DNA from 3 places in the Streptomyces sp. NPDC005141 genome. Region 1 is predicted to be linked to each of the others. Evidence: riboswitches for the same ligand, from Rfam matches in the RefSeq annotation. Region 1 holds a riboswitch; each other region holds the start of a gene.
What was found. Region 1 has a riboswitch for cyclic di-AMP ahead of ACWD68_RS17405 (C40 family peptidase). Riboswitches for the same ligand answer to the same signal wherever they lie in the genome.
Positions count from the first base shown of each region.

Region 1 (4,656 bases):
GCTCTGCCGACGCAGAGTTCACCGCATCGAGCGACAGATATATGCATTACTCGGTGGATCGCACCCGTGACCCGCCCGGTAATGGCAGTCTGGCGCAAGCACCAGTCCGGGACCGTACTCGAACCGTCCGCTCGGTGTCGGGCTCCGGTCCCGTGGGAAAGGGACGACGTCGCCATGGCAGATCACCAGGAAGCATCCGTCACGCTGCGGAGCGAACCCGTCTCGGTTTCCACGGCCCGTAAATTCGTCGCCGAGGTGTTGGCCGAATGGGGCCTGCCGTGCGACTCCGAAGTCGCCGAAACAGTACGGCTGATCGTGTCCGAACTGGCCACCAACGCCGTCCAGCACACGCTCGGGCAGTCGCCCACCTTCACGGTCGACGTATGTCTCGACCGGGAGGAGCACCTGCGCATCGGAGTCACCGACAGCCATCCGCGCTTTCCGAAGCGGCTGCCCGCGGCCGTTCAGCAGGACAACGGCCGCGGCATGGTGATCATCCGCTGGCTGGCCGCCGAATGCGGCGGCAGACTCACCGTCCGGCCGACCCGGGAGGGCGGCAAGACGGTCTCCATCGAACTCCCGTGGCCGGCACCGGTCCAGCCTGTGACGGCCGGGGGCCAAGAGCCATGACGCCTGCGTTCGGAAAAGCCGTTCGAAGAGGCTCTTCGGGCTGGCCGTTCGGACAAGTCCGTTCAGGCCGTTCGGACAAGTCCTTTCAGGCCGGCCGTCCGGACAGGGCCTAGCCGTCCGCCCGACTGCCGGGCCGGTGCTGTCCGGCCCGCCCGAACGCGCCGCGCAGCAGGGCACGGAACGCGTCGGCCGCGGGGGCTGTCACATCCGTCCGGTGGACGACCGAGATCGTTCGGCGCAGATCTCCCGGCTCCAGCGAGCGTGTCCCCACCGGCGTCGCCGCGGTCGCCGCCACCATCTCCGGCACGACCGCGATCCCGAGCCCGGCGCTGACCAGCGCGCACACCAGCGCGTACCCCGGAGTCTCGACGAGCACCGCCGGCGTCGCCCCCGCCCGGGCGAGCGCGGCCTCCACACCCTGCCGGGGCGGGTGGTCCGGGGCCATGCTGATCAGCGGCTGCCCGGCGAGCTCGGCGAGCGGCAGCCGCGCCGAACCGCCCGCGAGGATGTGCCCGGGAGCGGTCACCAGCACCAGCTCCTCGACCAGGACCGGCTCGATGCCCACGGACGACGGCAGCGGGACCGGTGCGGCGGGCTGGTAGGTGTGTGTGAGGGCCAGATCCACCTCGCCGGCGGCCACCGCCGCGATCCCGTGCGGAGGTTCGTAGTCGGCGACCGCGAGTTCCACGTCGGGGTGGGCCCGGCGGAAGGCGCTGAGTACGGGCGGCAGCAGATGGATGCCCGCCGTCTGGAAGGTGCCGAGCCGCAGAGTGCCGCCCGACAGTCCCGCCAGACGGGCCAGTTCGTGCCGGGCCAGCTCCATCTCGTCGAGGACCCGGCGGGCCCGTGCCACCAGCAGTTCACCCGCCCCGGTGAGCCGCGTCCCCCGATGGGAGCGCACCAGCAGCGTCGCCCCCGCCTCCCGCTCCAGCTTCGCCACCTGCTGGGACAGTGCCGGCGGGGTGTACCCGAGGCGTTCGGCGGCCCGGGTGATCGAACCCGCCTCGGCGACCGCCACCAGCGCCGCGAGCCGCGTCGGGTCGTACATGGAGCCCTCCCGGGTCCGGCGGCACCGCGCCGGACGCAAAGGACCGCCAGGTCTAAACGATTGCTTAAGGCCCGCCCAGGATATTCGACATACCTGCTGAAGGCCCGGGCCGGGCAACCTGGGGGCATGGACGCACAGCTGGTCGCCTTCACGGGCGTCGCCGCGGGCATGGTCGCCATGCCGGGCGCGGACTTCACCGTCGTCGTACGCAACGCCCTCGTCTCGCGCCGGGCCGGAGTCGCCTGCGCCCTCGGCATCGCGGGCGGGCTGCTGCTCCACACCGCGCTCGCCGTCGCCGGGGTCGCCGCGGTCCTCACCGCCGTACCGGCGCTGTTCCGGACGCTCCAGCTGCTCGGCGGTGCCTATGTGCTGTACCTGGGCCTGCGCACGCTGCGCTCACTGGGGCGTCCGCGCGGGGTGGTGTCCGACGGGGTGGGCCCGCGTCCGGGAGAGGCGGTGGCGGGTGCGGCGTTCGCGGGTGCGCGCCCGCTGCGGCAGGGCTTCGTCACCAACGCACTGAATCCGAAGGCGCCCATCACCTTCCTCAGCCTGCTGCCGCAGTTCGTTCCGGCGGGCAGCCCGGCGATGCCGCGGACGCTGCTGCTGGCGCTCATCGTGGTCGTTCTGGCCCTGCTGTGGTTCCCGGCGGTCGCGCTGCTGGTGGACAGGCTCGGACGGTGGCTGCGCGGGCCGCGGGCCGCACGCGCCGTGGAGGGGGTCACCGGGGGCGCCCTCACCGTTCTGGGCCTCGTCCTGGTGCTGGAGCCGCTGCGGAGCTGAACCGGACGTCTCGTCACGAGGCGGGCGTGCGGGCCGGACCGGCGGTCAGGGGGAATCAGAGACCGGTCAGGGCCGGGTCGCCCACGTTCGCGAGCCAGGTGGCCCCAGGGGCGGCGGCGTGGGCCGCCGCCCCTGGGACAGAGTCAGCTGACCCTGCCGTACCAGACGCTTCTCGTCCAGATCTTCTGGAGCTTCACCACGTCCCCGGTCTTCGGGGAGTGCCAGATCTTTCCCTTCCCGGCGTAGATGCCGACGTGGTACACGTTCCGGCCCGAGTGGAAGAACACGAGGTCACCGGCCTTGCGGTGCGAGGCGGAGACATGGTGCGTCTTGTTGTACTGCGCCGCGGCCGTACGAGGCAGCTTCTTGCCTGCCTTCTTGTACGAGTAGAGCGTGAGCCCGGAGCAGTCGAAGCGGTGCGGTCCCGTGGCGCCCCACTTGTACGGGGCGCCGTGCTTGGACGCCGCGACCTGGAGTGCCTTCGTCGCAGGTGTGGCCGCCTGGGCGTCCGGAGCGACGCCAGGGACCACGAGGCTGCCGCCCACGGCGGCGATGGTGAGCGCCGAGGCCGTACCGGCCCGGGTCCACAGCGACGGGACACGATTGAGCGCAGTCATGCGCAACCCTTCGTCAGCCGCCTGTGAAGGATGACCTGTCGGATTCGGGCTGGCGAAGTTGCCCGGCCGCTGCTGCGGCTTCACCCCAAGGACCGCCCGGATTGCTCCGGCGGCCCGTCGTGCTGGGTCCTCCACTCCTGCCGATGCACATCTGTCGACCGGTCATCCGGGCGGCGGCAGGACTCGGCGTCCGCCCGGACCGCCCCGCCGCTGTGGCGGGGGCTTGTCGTCGGAGGGATCTTCACTCATGAGTGTCGGGAAAACCGAGCGGAACCGGTGTTTTGTGGGCTTACTCACCACTCACCCGTTCGGGTGGACACCCCTCCGTTCGAGCGGGTGTTGGGGACACCGGCCATGCCCGCACCTGCGACGAAGGGCTCATCCCGCCTTTCTGCTCCGCGTGTTGCGCAACTTGAACGGGTCGCAGAAAGGATCGTTCGCTACGCCATCAGGGGGTACACCATCCGGTCCGTTTGTGTCCCGGGCCGGACGGCGCGGAGTCTCGGCGTGGATCGGCTCCGGGGTGTGGGTGCGTCAACTGCCCGACTCGGGCGGCACGGTGACCCGGGCCGCCCGCCGCTCTCCGTCGAGAACCCGCAGGGCCTGAGCCAGGGTCGGGGCGTGCACCTCGCTCTCGCCCCGCTGGTGCATCAGCGCGAGGGCGTCCCGCAGGGCCGTCGCCTTGCCGACCAGTGCCTGAGCCGCCCTCAGGCCGCGATAGGTGTCTCCGGGGCGGGCCGGGTTGATCCGGCCGAGCAGGTCGACCACGTCGAGGTAGCGGTCGATCAGCTCGGCCTCGGCGCGGGTCAGCGCGGGCAGCGGGGGGAGGTCCGGGATCATCGGCCGCTCACCTCGCGCCGGGGGCTTCGCGCGAGGCCTTGCGGCTCGGGACGATCCGGTCGATCAGCCCGTAGGCCAGCGCCGCCGGCGCGTCGAGGATCTTGTCCCGCTGGATGTCCGCCGCGACCCGTTCCGGGCTCTGTCCCGTGTGCCGTACGAGCATCTCCTCCAGCGTCTCGCGGGTGCGTGCCAACTCGTCGGCCTGAAGAGCCAGATCGCTCGCCTGCCCCTGGATCGGCTCCGGGACCGACGGCTGGTGGATGACGACGCGGGCTCCCGGCAGGGCGAGCCGCTTGCCCGGAGTTCCGCCGGCCAGCAGAACGGCAGCGGCCGACGCCGCCCGGCCGAGGCAGACCGTCTCGACGTCGCAGGTCACGAACTGCATCGTGTCGTAGATCGCGGTCATCGCGCTGAAGGAGCCGCCCGGGGAGTTGATGTAGAGCGAGATGTCCTGCTCGGGCGCCTGGTGTTCGAGGTACATGAACTGGGCCGTCACATCGTTCGCCGAGATGTCGTCGATCGGCGTCCCGAGGAACACGATCCGCTCGCTGAGCAGCTTCGAGTAGGGATCCTGCGTCCGGTGTCCCGTGCCGGTGCGTTCGGTGAACTCGGGCAGGACATGGCGGGCGGACGGGCTGGTCATGTCGAGCGCCTCCTCTGGTTCGACGTATGTAAAAAATGTACAGGACGTACGTCTCTGTGGAAGAGGGCCATGCTGAGAGCGAAACGGCGGCGCGCCGG
Region 1 covers NZ_JBSFYW010000019.1:55,669-60,324, reverse strand. Annotated here, with positions in the region: gene ACWD68_RS17420 (ATP-binding protein) at 175-630, shown strand; gene ACWD68_RS17415 (LysR family transcriptional regulator) at 740-1,678, opposite strand; gene ACWD68_RS17410 (LysE family translocator) at 1,805-2,458, shown strand; gene ACWD68_RS17405 (C40 family peptidase) at 2,602-3,075, opposite strand; cyclic di-AMP (ydaO/yuaA leader) riboswitch at 3,079-3,242, opposite strand; gene ACWD68_RS17400 (hypothetical protein) at 3,610-3,915, opposite strand; gene ACWD68_RS17395 (ATP-dependent Clp protease proteolytic subunit) at 3,923-4,558, opposite strand.

Region 2 (4,656 bases), on a different contig from region 1:
CCATCTGACCCCGGTCGCGGCGGTGTGCCTCTGGTACGACGTCGGCTCGCGCCACGAGGTCAAGGGCCGGACCGGACTCGCCCACCTCTTCGAGCACCTGATGTTCCAGGGCTCCAAGCAGGTCCACGGCAACGGTCACTTCGAACTCGTGCAGGGCGCCGGCGGCTCGCTCAACGGCACGACGAGTTTCGAACGCACCAACTACTTCGAGACCATGCCCACCCACCAGCTGGAGCTCGCCCTCTGGCTGGAGGCCGACCGCATGGGTTCGCTGCTCGCGGCCCTGGACGACGAGTCCATGGAGAACCAGCGCGACGTCGTCAAGAACGAACGCCGGCAGCGCTACGACAACGTTCCGTACGGCACCGCGTTCGAGAAGCTCACCGCGCTCTCGTACCCCGCGGGCCACCCGTACCACCACACCCCGATCGGGTCGATGACGGACCTGGACGCGGCCACCCTGGAGGACGCCCGCGCGTTCTTCCGCACCTACTACGCGCCCAACAACGCGGTTCTGTCGGTCGTCGGGGACATCGACCCGGAGCAGGCGCTCGCCTGGGTCGAGAAGTACTTCGGTTCCATCCCCGGCCACGACGGCAAGGCCGCCCCGCGTGACGGCTCGCTGCCCGACACCATCGGCGAGCAGCTGCGCGAGGTCGTCGAGGAAGAGGTCCCTGCGCGCGCCCTGATGGCCGCCTACCGGCTCCCGGAGGACGGCACGCGCGCGTGCGACGCGGCCGACCTCGCGCTCACCGTTCTCGGCGGCGGCGAGTCCTCCCGGCTCTACAACCGGCTCGTACGCCGTGACCGCACCGCCGTCGCGGCCGGGTTCGGCCTGCTGCGCCTCGCCGGAGCGCCCTCCCTGGGGTGGCTGGACGTGAAGACGTCCGGCGACGTCGAGGTCCCGGTCATCGAGGCCGCCGTCGACGAGGAGCTCGCCCGGTTCGCCGCGGAGGGCCCCACGGCCGAGGAAATGGAGCGCGCGCAGGCCCAGTTGGAGCGCGAGTGGCTGGACCGGCTCGGCACCGTCGCGGGCCGCGCCGACGAACTGTGCCGGTACGCCGTCCTGTTCGGCGACCCGCAGCTCGCCCTGACCGCCGTGCGGCGCGTTCTCGACGTCACCGCGGAGGAGGTCCAGGAGATCGCCAAGGCCCGCCTGCGCCCCGACAACCGCGCGGTGCTCGTCTACGAGCCGACCGCACCCGAAACGACCGACGCCGCTGACGAGACCGACGAGGAGGCGGCGAAGTGACCGAGCTCGCCACCATGGACTTCCATCCGCAGCCCCAGGCCGGCAGCCCCAGGCCGTGGGCCTTTCCCGCCCCCGAGCGCGGCACCCTGGACAACGGCCTGACCGTGCTGCGCTGCCATCGCCCCGGCCAGCAGGTCGTCGCCGTCGAGATCATCCTCGCCGCGCCCCTGGAGGCCGAGCCCGCGGGCCTGGACGGCATCGCCACGATCATGGCGCGCGCCTTCTCCGAGGGCACCGACAAGCACTCGGCCGAGGACTTCGCCGCCGAGCTGGAGCGCTGCGGCGCCACGCTCGACGCGCACGCCGACCACCCCGGCGTACGCCTGTCCCTCGAAGTGCCCGTCTCGCGCCTGGCCAAGGCACTCGGCCTGCTCAGTGACGCCCTGCGGGCACCCGCGTTCGCGGACAGCGAGGTCGAGCGGTTGGTGCGCAACCGGCTGGACGAGATCCCGCACGAGACGGCCAACCCGGCCCGTCGTGCCGCCAAGGAGCTCTCCAAGGAGCTGTTCCCGGCGAGCGCGCGCATGTCGCGCCCGCGCCAGGGCACCGAGGAGACCGTCCAGACGATCGACTCCGCGGCCGTACGCGCCTTCTACGAGAAGCACGTTCGCCCCGCGACGGCCACCGCCGTCGTCGTCGGCGACCTGACCGGCGTCGACCTCGACGAACTGCTCGGCGACACAGTCGGCTCCTGGACCGGTTCGTCGGCCGAGCCGCGTCCCGTGCCGCCGGTGAACGCCGACGACACCGGGCGCGTGATCATCGTCGACCGCCCCGGCGCCGTCCAGACGCAGCTGCTCATCGGCCGTGTCGGCGCCGACCGGCACGACCGTGTGTGGCCGGCCCAGGTGCTCGGCACGTACTGCCTCGGCGGCACCCTCACCTCGCGCCTCGACCGCGTCCTGCGCGAGGAGAAGGGCTACACCTACGGCGTACGGGCGTTCGGTCAGGTCCTGCGCGCCGCGCCGGACGGCACGGGCGTCGCGATGCTCGCCATCAGCGGCTCGGTGGACACCCCGAACACGGGTCCGGCGCTCGACGACCTGTGGAAGGTGCTGCGCACCCTCGCGGCCGAGGGGCTGACCGACGCCGAGCGGGACATCGCCGTGCAGAACCTGGTGGGCGTGGCGCCCCTCAAGTTCGAGACGGCGGCGGCCGTCGCGAGCACGCTCGCCGACCAGGTCGAGCAGTACCTGCCGGACGACTACCAGTCGACGCTCTATCAGCAACTGGCCGCCACCGGCACCGTGGAGGCCACCGCGGCCGCCGTGAGCGCTTTTCCGACGGACCGTCTGGTGACCGTACTGGTGGGCGACGCCGCGCAGATCGAGGAGCCCGTCAAGGCGCTCGGAATCGGTGAAGTCAGCGTGGTGACCGCCGAGTAGAGCCCGCGCGACCGAGGGGGCCCTGGTGACCGAAGAGTCACCAGGGCCCCCTTTTACCCGGAAGCCGTCCCCAAGATGTCCGTATTGGTATGGAGGTTGCCCTTCTGGTCTGTGGGATGCGCTACAAAAACCGTGATCTGTTTGTTGTTCGAATGACACCCCGTTTAGCGTCGGTCCGGCTGTTCGTCAGGCAGTGCGCCGCGCCCGCGGCACCGGACAGTCATCGCCGAGTCCCCGCATGGCGCGAGCCAGGGGAGCCGGGGACCCACACGTAGTCCCTGGGGTGAATCGGACGCCCTCCCAGGAGGGAGTCCGTAGGAGACCTTCCTGCTCCGAACCCGTCAGCTAACCCGGTAGGCGAGAGGGAAGGAAAGGATCAGCCCCTACATGGCGTTCACCTGTGGCACCGGGAAGCATCGTCGTCCGAACCGGGTGCACAGCACGACCACGAGCGCCGTCGGCGTCGCGGCCCTGACCACCACCGGTGTCATCGGAACCCTGGCCGCCCCCGCCTTCGCCGCGGAATCCTCCGTCGAGCAGACCGGGCTGACCCAGGCCGTCATCATCGGCGACTCGGTCGCCGACCAGATCGACGCCCAGGCCTTCGCGCAGCAGCGCGCCGCCGACGAGGCCGCCGCGCGGAAGAAGGCCGAGCAGACCGCCCGCAGGCACGCGGCCGAGCAGGCCGCGAAGGCCCGCGAGGACAAGGAGCGCGCCGCCCGCGAGGCCGAGCGCAAGCGCCTGAACACCTTCGTCATGCCGATCACCGGTTCGTACGTCTCCACCGGCTACCAGGCCAGCAGCAGCCTCTGGTCCTCCGGCAGCCACACCGGCGTCGACTTCCACGCCGCGTCCGGCACCTCGGTTCACGCCGTCGGCTCCGGCACGGTCGTCACGGCCGGCTGGGGCGGTGCCTACGGCAATCAAGTCGTGATCAAGATGCACGACGGCACGTACACCATGTACGGCCACCTCTCGTCCATCGGTGTGTCCGTGGGCCAGACGGTCACTCCGGGGCAGCAGATCGCTCTCTCCGGGGACACCGGCAACACCACCGGTCCGCACCTGCACTTCGAGGCCCGTACGACCGCCGAGTACGGCTCGGACATGAACCCGGTCGCGTACCTGCGTACGCACGGCGTCAACGTCTGACGACCGCTTCGCCGCTTCTCCACCGCTTTCGATGCCCCGGCTCACCGAGCCGGGGCATCATCGTTTCCCGAGGCCGTCTGTCCAAAAAATATCCATGGATTCAGGCCTGCCATCGGAAATTCCGGCTTCCTGCAATAGAGTCACTGAACAAGCGTCAATCGATGGCGTTTCGCGGGGATTAAAGCGGAGGTCCGGTCATGCGTATTCCGGCGCACTCGGTATGCACGGCGATCCGTGACGACATCGTCGCGGGTGTCTACGAGCGTGGCGGCCGGCTGACCGAGGAACTGCTCGCGCGGCGCTACGGCGTCTCGCGCGTCCCCGTGCGCGAGGCCCTGCGCACGCTGGAGGCCGAGGGCTTCGTGGTCACCCGCCGGCACGCGGGCGCGTGCGTCGCGGAACCCACCGAACAGGAGGCGGCGGACCTCCTGGAGATGCGGATGCTGCTGGAGCCGCTGGGTGCCGCGCGGGCCGCCCAGCGGCGCACGGAGGCCCACCTCAAGGTGCTCCGGGGCCTGGTCAGGCTGGGGCAGGAACGTTCCAGGAGAGGCCACAGCGAGGATCTGCGCTCCCTGGGCGGCTGGTTCCACGAGACGCTCGCACAGGCGTCCGGCAGCCCGGCGCTGACCTCCACACTCGCCCAGCTGCGACACAAGATCGCCTGGATGTACTCGGTGGAGGCGCCGGCCAATCCCGCGGAGTCCTGGGCGGAGCACGGCGGCATCGTGGACGCGGTCGCCCGCGGCGACAGCGAGCGGGCCCGCGCGATCACGGCCCTGCACGCCGAGCGTGCGACGACCGCGCACCGGCTCCGCTTTCCCGGCGGCGGAGATCGGCCGGAACGTGTGAGAACTTCGCAACATCCCG
Region 2 covers NZ_JBSFYW010000001.1:176,970-181,625, reverse strand. Annotated here, with positions in the region: gene ACWD68_RS00755 (M16 family metallopeptidase) at 1-1,252, shown strand, start outside; gene ACWD68_RS00750 (M16 family metallopeptidase) at 1,249-2,637, shown strand; cyclic di-AMP (ydaO/yuaA leader) riboswitch at 2,852-3,012, shown strand; gene ACWD68_RS00745 (M23 family metallopeptidase) at 3,025-3,789, shown strand; gene ACWD68_RS00740 (GntR family transcriptional regulator) at 3,987-4,656, shown strand, end outside.
Region 2: linked by a shared signal. The riboswitch ahead of ACWD68_RS00745 (M23 family metallopeptidase) and the one ahead of ACWD68_RS17405 (C40 family peptidase) in region 1 are both predicted to bind cyclic di-AMP.

Region 3 (4,656 bases), on a different contig from region 1:
AAGGTCGCGGGGACGAGGCGGTTGGGAACGTACGACGGCAAGCACACATCCGGCGACGAGCCCCGTGGCCTGGGCGGCCAGATCACGCAGCGGCCCGGTGGCCATCGGTCCCGGTCCCTCCGCCACGGCGCGCGGCGGCATCCGGGGGTACAGCGAGCGTACGGGACCGAGCAGTTCGGGCCGGCCACCGAACCACAACTTGAGGATGCCGCGTTCCCGAGCCTCCACCGGGACGAAGGCGGGGTCGTCCAGCCAGCCCCGCAGGGCCGCCCTGCCCTGGTCCATCAGCGTCAGCACCCTGCGGTCGCGGCCGCTCTCCTGGCGCACCTGTGACAACAGCCCGGCCTCGAGGAGGCGGTCGCACTGCGCGTACACCTGTGCGTGCGGCACCGACCAGAAGGGCGCGACCGTACGTGCGGCCTCCCCCTTGACGTCGTACGCGCTGGCCTCGCCCAACTTGTCGATGATGCCGAGCACGAGAAACGAGGCGGTGGTCAACCGAGCATCAGCCATGGGGCGACCGTATCGCCACCCGATCACCACGCGGCAGGCGCCGTCCGACGCGAAGAAGCCCCGGGTGCCCGGCACAATGCGGGGTAGACGGGCGATCACACAGCCGACCGCACTTCAGGCCCGCGGGGCACCCACGCAAGGAGTTCCTGTGACCACCTACGTCATCACCGTTCCCGGGACGTTCGTCCACGGCCTCTCGGACGCGTCCCGCGCCGACGTGGAACGCAGGCTTCGCCCTCAGGACCCTCAGAACACGGACCTGGGCGAGACCGAAGAGCTGAGCCTCCTGACCGTCGACGAGAACCACACGTTCTCCGTCCGGCTCGAAGTCGAGGCGGCGAATCAGAAGAGCGCCGAGGTCGAGGCCGTCCGGCTCGTCGCCGGCGCGCTCCGCGACAGCGGCCTCTCGGAGGACGACGCCCCGCTGGGGCCGGCCGCCGTCACGGGGATCGACCGGGAATTCTGACAGCGCGCGCCGCCGCGGCGTTCCTCCGGAGGTCCGGGTCGGTCTCAGGCCGGACGTACGACGCTGTGGATCGACCCCTGCCCGGCGTAGTGGATCGACTCCTCGGCGATCCGCGCACCGGGACTCGGGGCGTGGATCATCATGCCGTCACCGACATAGAGGCCGACATGGCTCACGTTGCCGTGGAAGAAGACCAGGTCACCCGGCTGGATACCGGTGAGGGCGATCGCGGGGCCGACCTTTACCTGGTCCTGCGTCGAGCGGGGGAGCAGCACCCCGGCGCTCTTCCAGGCCGCCTGGGTGAGGCCGGAGGGGTCGTACGAACCGGGTCCGGACGCGCCCCACACGCACGGCCTGCCGACCTGCGCACGGGCGAAGGCGACCGCCTCCGCGGCCCTGCTGTCGTATCCGACGACCGGTGCGGCGGCGGGAGCGGCAACGGTGCCGGCAGCCGCGCCGACACGGGTGAGGCTGTCGATATCGAACCCCGGAGTCGGATCGACGGGCGCGGGGGCCGTGGGCCAGGGCTGGTCGCCTCCGGCCGGCCACGGCTGCCGCCACCCGGCGTCGACGGGCAGGGCCGCCGACGCGAAGGAAGCTGGAAGAGGCGCCGACTCGAACGAGGTCGGCAGCGGTGCCGCTGCGAACGAGGTGGGCATGGGCGCCGGCTCAAAGGATGCGGGCAGGGGTGCCGACGCGAACGAGGTGGGCATGGGCGTCGATTCGAAGGATGTGGACAGGGGTGCCGACGCGAACGAGGTGGGCATGGGCGCCGGCTCAAAGGATGTGGGCAGGGGTGCCGACGCGAACGAGGTGGGCAACGGTGCCGACTCGTACGTAGTCGGCAAAGGTGCCGACTGGAACTGCGCGGGCAGCGGCACCGACTCGAACGAGGTGGGCAACGGAACCGACTCGAACGAGGTGGGCCGGGGCGCCTCCACCGCCGGGCGGTACTCCACGGCCGACCGGTACTCCATCGCCGGAGCCTGCACGACCGGCATGCTCTGCCGCGCGATGTGCCTCGACAGCAGCGCCTGCGCGGCGGCCAGTTGGCGCCGGGCACGATCCTTCTTGACCTGGAGCGGGGACAGCTGCGACGCGGCGTCAGGAGCGGATGCCGTCGGCAGGGCCGCACGAACCGCCGCCCCAGGCCCCGCTGCTGCCGGGCCGCGCCCGGCCGTCAGTTCGGCCGCCGGACCCGCTGTCAGTTCCAGCACGGGGCGCGCGGTCAGTTCCGGAGTCGGACCCGCGGTCAGCTCTCGTGCCGGTGCCGCGGTCAACTCGGCTACAGGGCGGCCGGCTTGCTCCACCTGATATGTCGTCGGGCCATCGGCCGGACGTCTCGCGCCCTGTGTCGGGCGGGCGGCTTCCCGACCGCGGCTCGGCTGCCTGTCGGCCGGAAGCACGGCCGGGGCCGAGGGTCCGAGCCGGGAGCGCGCCCCGTCGAACCACTGCCGCATCAGGTCGGCCTGGGCGGGGTCGACATCCGCGCGTCCCTGACCGGCGGCTCGCCGGTCGGGCTTGCGGGAGAGGTTCGCCAGGGCGCGGGTCGCGTTGAAGTTGCCGGTGGCGTTCTCCGCCTGGTCGTAGAGCGACGAAAGCCGTTGGCGGACTTCTTCCCGGCTGGGCTCAGCGCGCCCGGCGGGCGACTGGGCGTTCCCCGTGGGGGCGAGCGTCGACTCGCGCGACACGGCCATCGCCGCGACGGCGGCGTCCCGCACGCTCGGCAGATTGGTGCCCGAGGTGGGCGGGGTGCGTTCCGGCGCCATGGGAGTGGCACTCCTTCCGTCATCCGCCTACCGGGTTAGCTGTCGGGTTCGGGCGGACGGTTCCGGAAGGTATGCCCTACGGCCCTTGCCTTGTGAGGCAGTTGGGCCGATTCACCCCAAGTTCGGTGGGTCCCCGGCTCCGGCTGCCACGGGGACAGCCAGGACTCGGCGGAGGCCGCGCCGCCCGGCGAGCTTCGCCGGAGGGAGTCGGACGGCCTGGTCGCCAACTTAGCCATGTTGTGCACCCCATGTGAAGATCCACGTCCCAGATGTCCGATACATTTTCGTGACCTTCATCGCACGACCTCGCAGGGCGACGGTGAGGGCACGCGCCGTACTCAGAACAGCGGCGGAGCAACCCCGTTGGGGGCGATCGGAACTCTCTTCCCGTCCGGCCGCCCTGGTCCAGCCCCTCCCGCCCCGCCGCTCATGCGTCCCGCGGACCAGGTCGCGCCCTCCCTGCCTGTCGGAAGTGCGTAAGGAACTGGCGTCCCCTGACAGCTCGTTCGACATCGACGGCGCCCGATGGTCACACCGTGACCGGTTGTGGCCGAGCTGGGCGGATCACCGCTGTGACCACGTCCCGGCCGTACCTTCGAGGCACGGAAGACCACGAGAGCGAGTCGAGGATCCCCACGTGCACGATGCGCCGATCTATGCCCAACTGATCTCCGAACGCGGCGACATACCCACGCTCGTCCGGAGCGAAGCCCGTCGGCTGCAACGCGACTTCGAATGGATCCTCAGCTGGGATCCGTCGACGGGCGCCCCGCTCCCCGCCTCCGCCGCACGACTGGCGGCCGGCCCTCGCCGCGGCTTCTCCACCGGCCCGGACCCCGACGACCGGCTGGACTCGACCGGCCACTAGGACCTGTCCCGGTCGGTCGCGGCGGAGACGCGGGCGCCGGTCTCCTCCGCCGTGATCGGCCGGACAGGGTTCTAGAGAACCCCGGGTTCGCTGCCGGGCCACTCGGCGGAGAGCGGTCCGAGCCCACCGTCACCCCGGGCCACCAGCTCGGCGACCGTCGAGGCCGTCGCCCGATGCCAGGTGCCCGCGCGTCGGAGCATCGCGTGGTCACCGCCCTCGACCCGCACCGCGCTCGCGGCGGAGCCCGCCTCGTCGGCCCGGCGGACGAGGGCGAACGACGCCGCGGGATCGGTGACCCGGTCCCGGTCTCCGTGCAGCACGATCACGCGCTTGTCCCGGAGGTGGGCCACCGGCTCGCCCTCCGGGCACCAGGGCGCTAGGGCGACCACGCCCCGGACCTGCGGCGCGGCCGCTGCCCGCAGGGCGGCGCGACCGCCCATCGAGTGGCCCACGAGCACCACCGGCACCTCCCCCACCAGATCGGCGAGTTCGGCGAGCGCCTGCCGGACGTCGGCGACAGGGTCGGCGTCCGCACCGTTCCACCCTCTGTGGCGGTAGCGCACCTGCCCGACGAACACGTCCTCGTCCGGCAGCGCCCGCGTCACAGCACGTACGAAGGGCCGCATGCGCACACGGGCGACATGCCACGGACGTGACGGGGCCCGGCTGTCCGCCCTGCCACCGTGAAGGATCAGCACGGCGGCGCGCGTCGGACCCGAACCCGGACCGGTGGCGCGACACGGCTCCAGCGCCGCGGGTGTCCCGGTCGCCCCGGGCCGGGACACATCACCGGCGGACATCCGCGCTGAGCCTCGCATGGCACCTCTTCACCTTCACGGCGTCTCTCCACGCCTCGCACCGGCCGAGGAAGAATCGTCCCACCGGCCACTGGATATCCGTAGCCGAAGGGACAACGGTTTGGTGGCGGACCGGGAGAGGTCACGACCAGTCCTCAAGGATCGGGTGAGCCCTGCGGACCGCGCCCCGGTTCCAGAGGCCACAGTCCGGGCCACAGTCCGGGTCACAGCCGGGTCACAGGT
Region 3 covers NZ_JBSFYW010000052.1:27,809-32,464, forward strand. Annotated here, with positions in the region: gene ACWD68_RS31395 (PadR family transcriptional regulator) at 1-513, opposite strand, end outside; gene ACWD68_RS31400 (hypothetical protein) at 662-979, shown strand; gene ACWD68_RS31405 (NlpC/P60 family protein) at 1,024-2,748, opposite strand; cyclic di-AMP (ydaO/yuaA leader) riboswitch at 2,757-2,929, opposite strand; gene ACWD68_RS31410 (hypothetical protein) at 3,386-3,616, shown strand; gene ACWD68_RS31415 (alpha/beta fold hydrolase) at 3,688-4,314, opposite strand.
Region 3: linked by a shared signal. The riboswitch ahead of ACWD68_RS31405 (NlpC/P60 family protein) and the one ahead of ACWD68_RS17405 (C40 family peptidase) in region 1 are both predicted to bind cyclic di-AMP.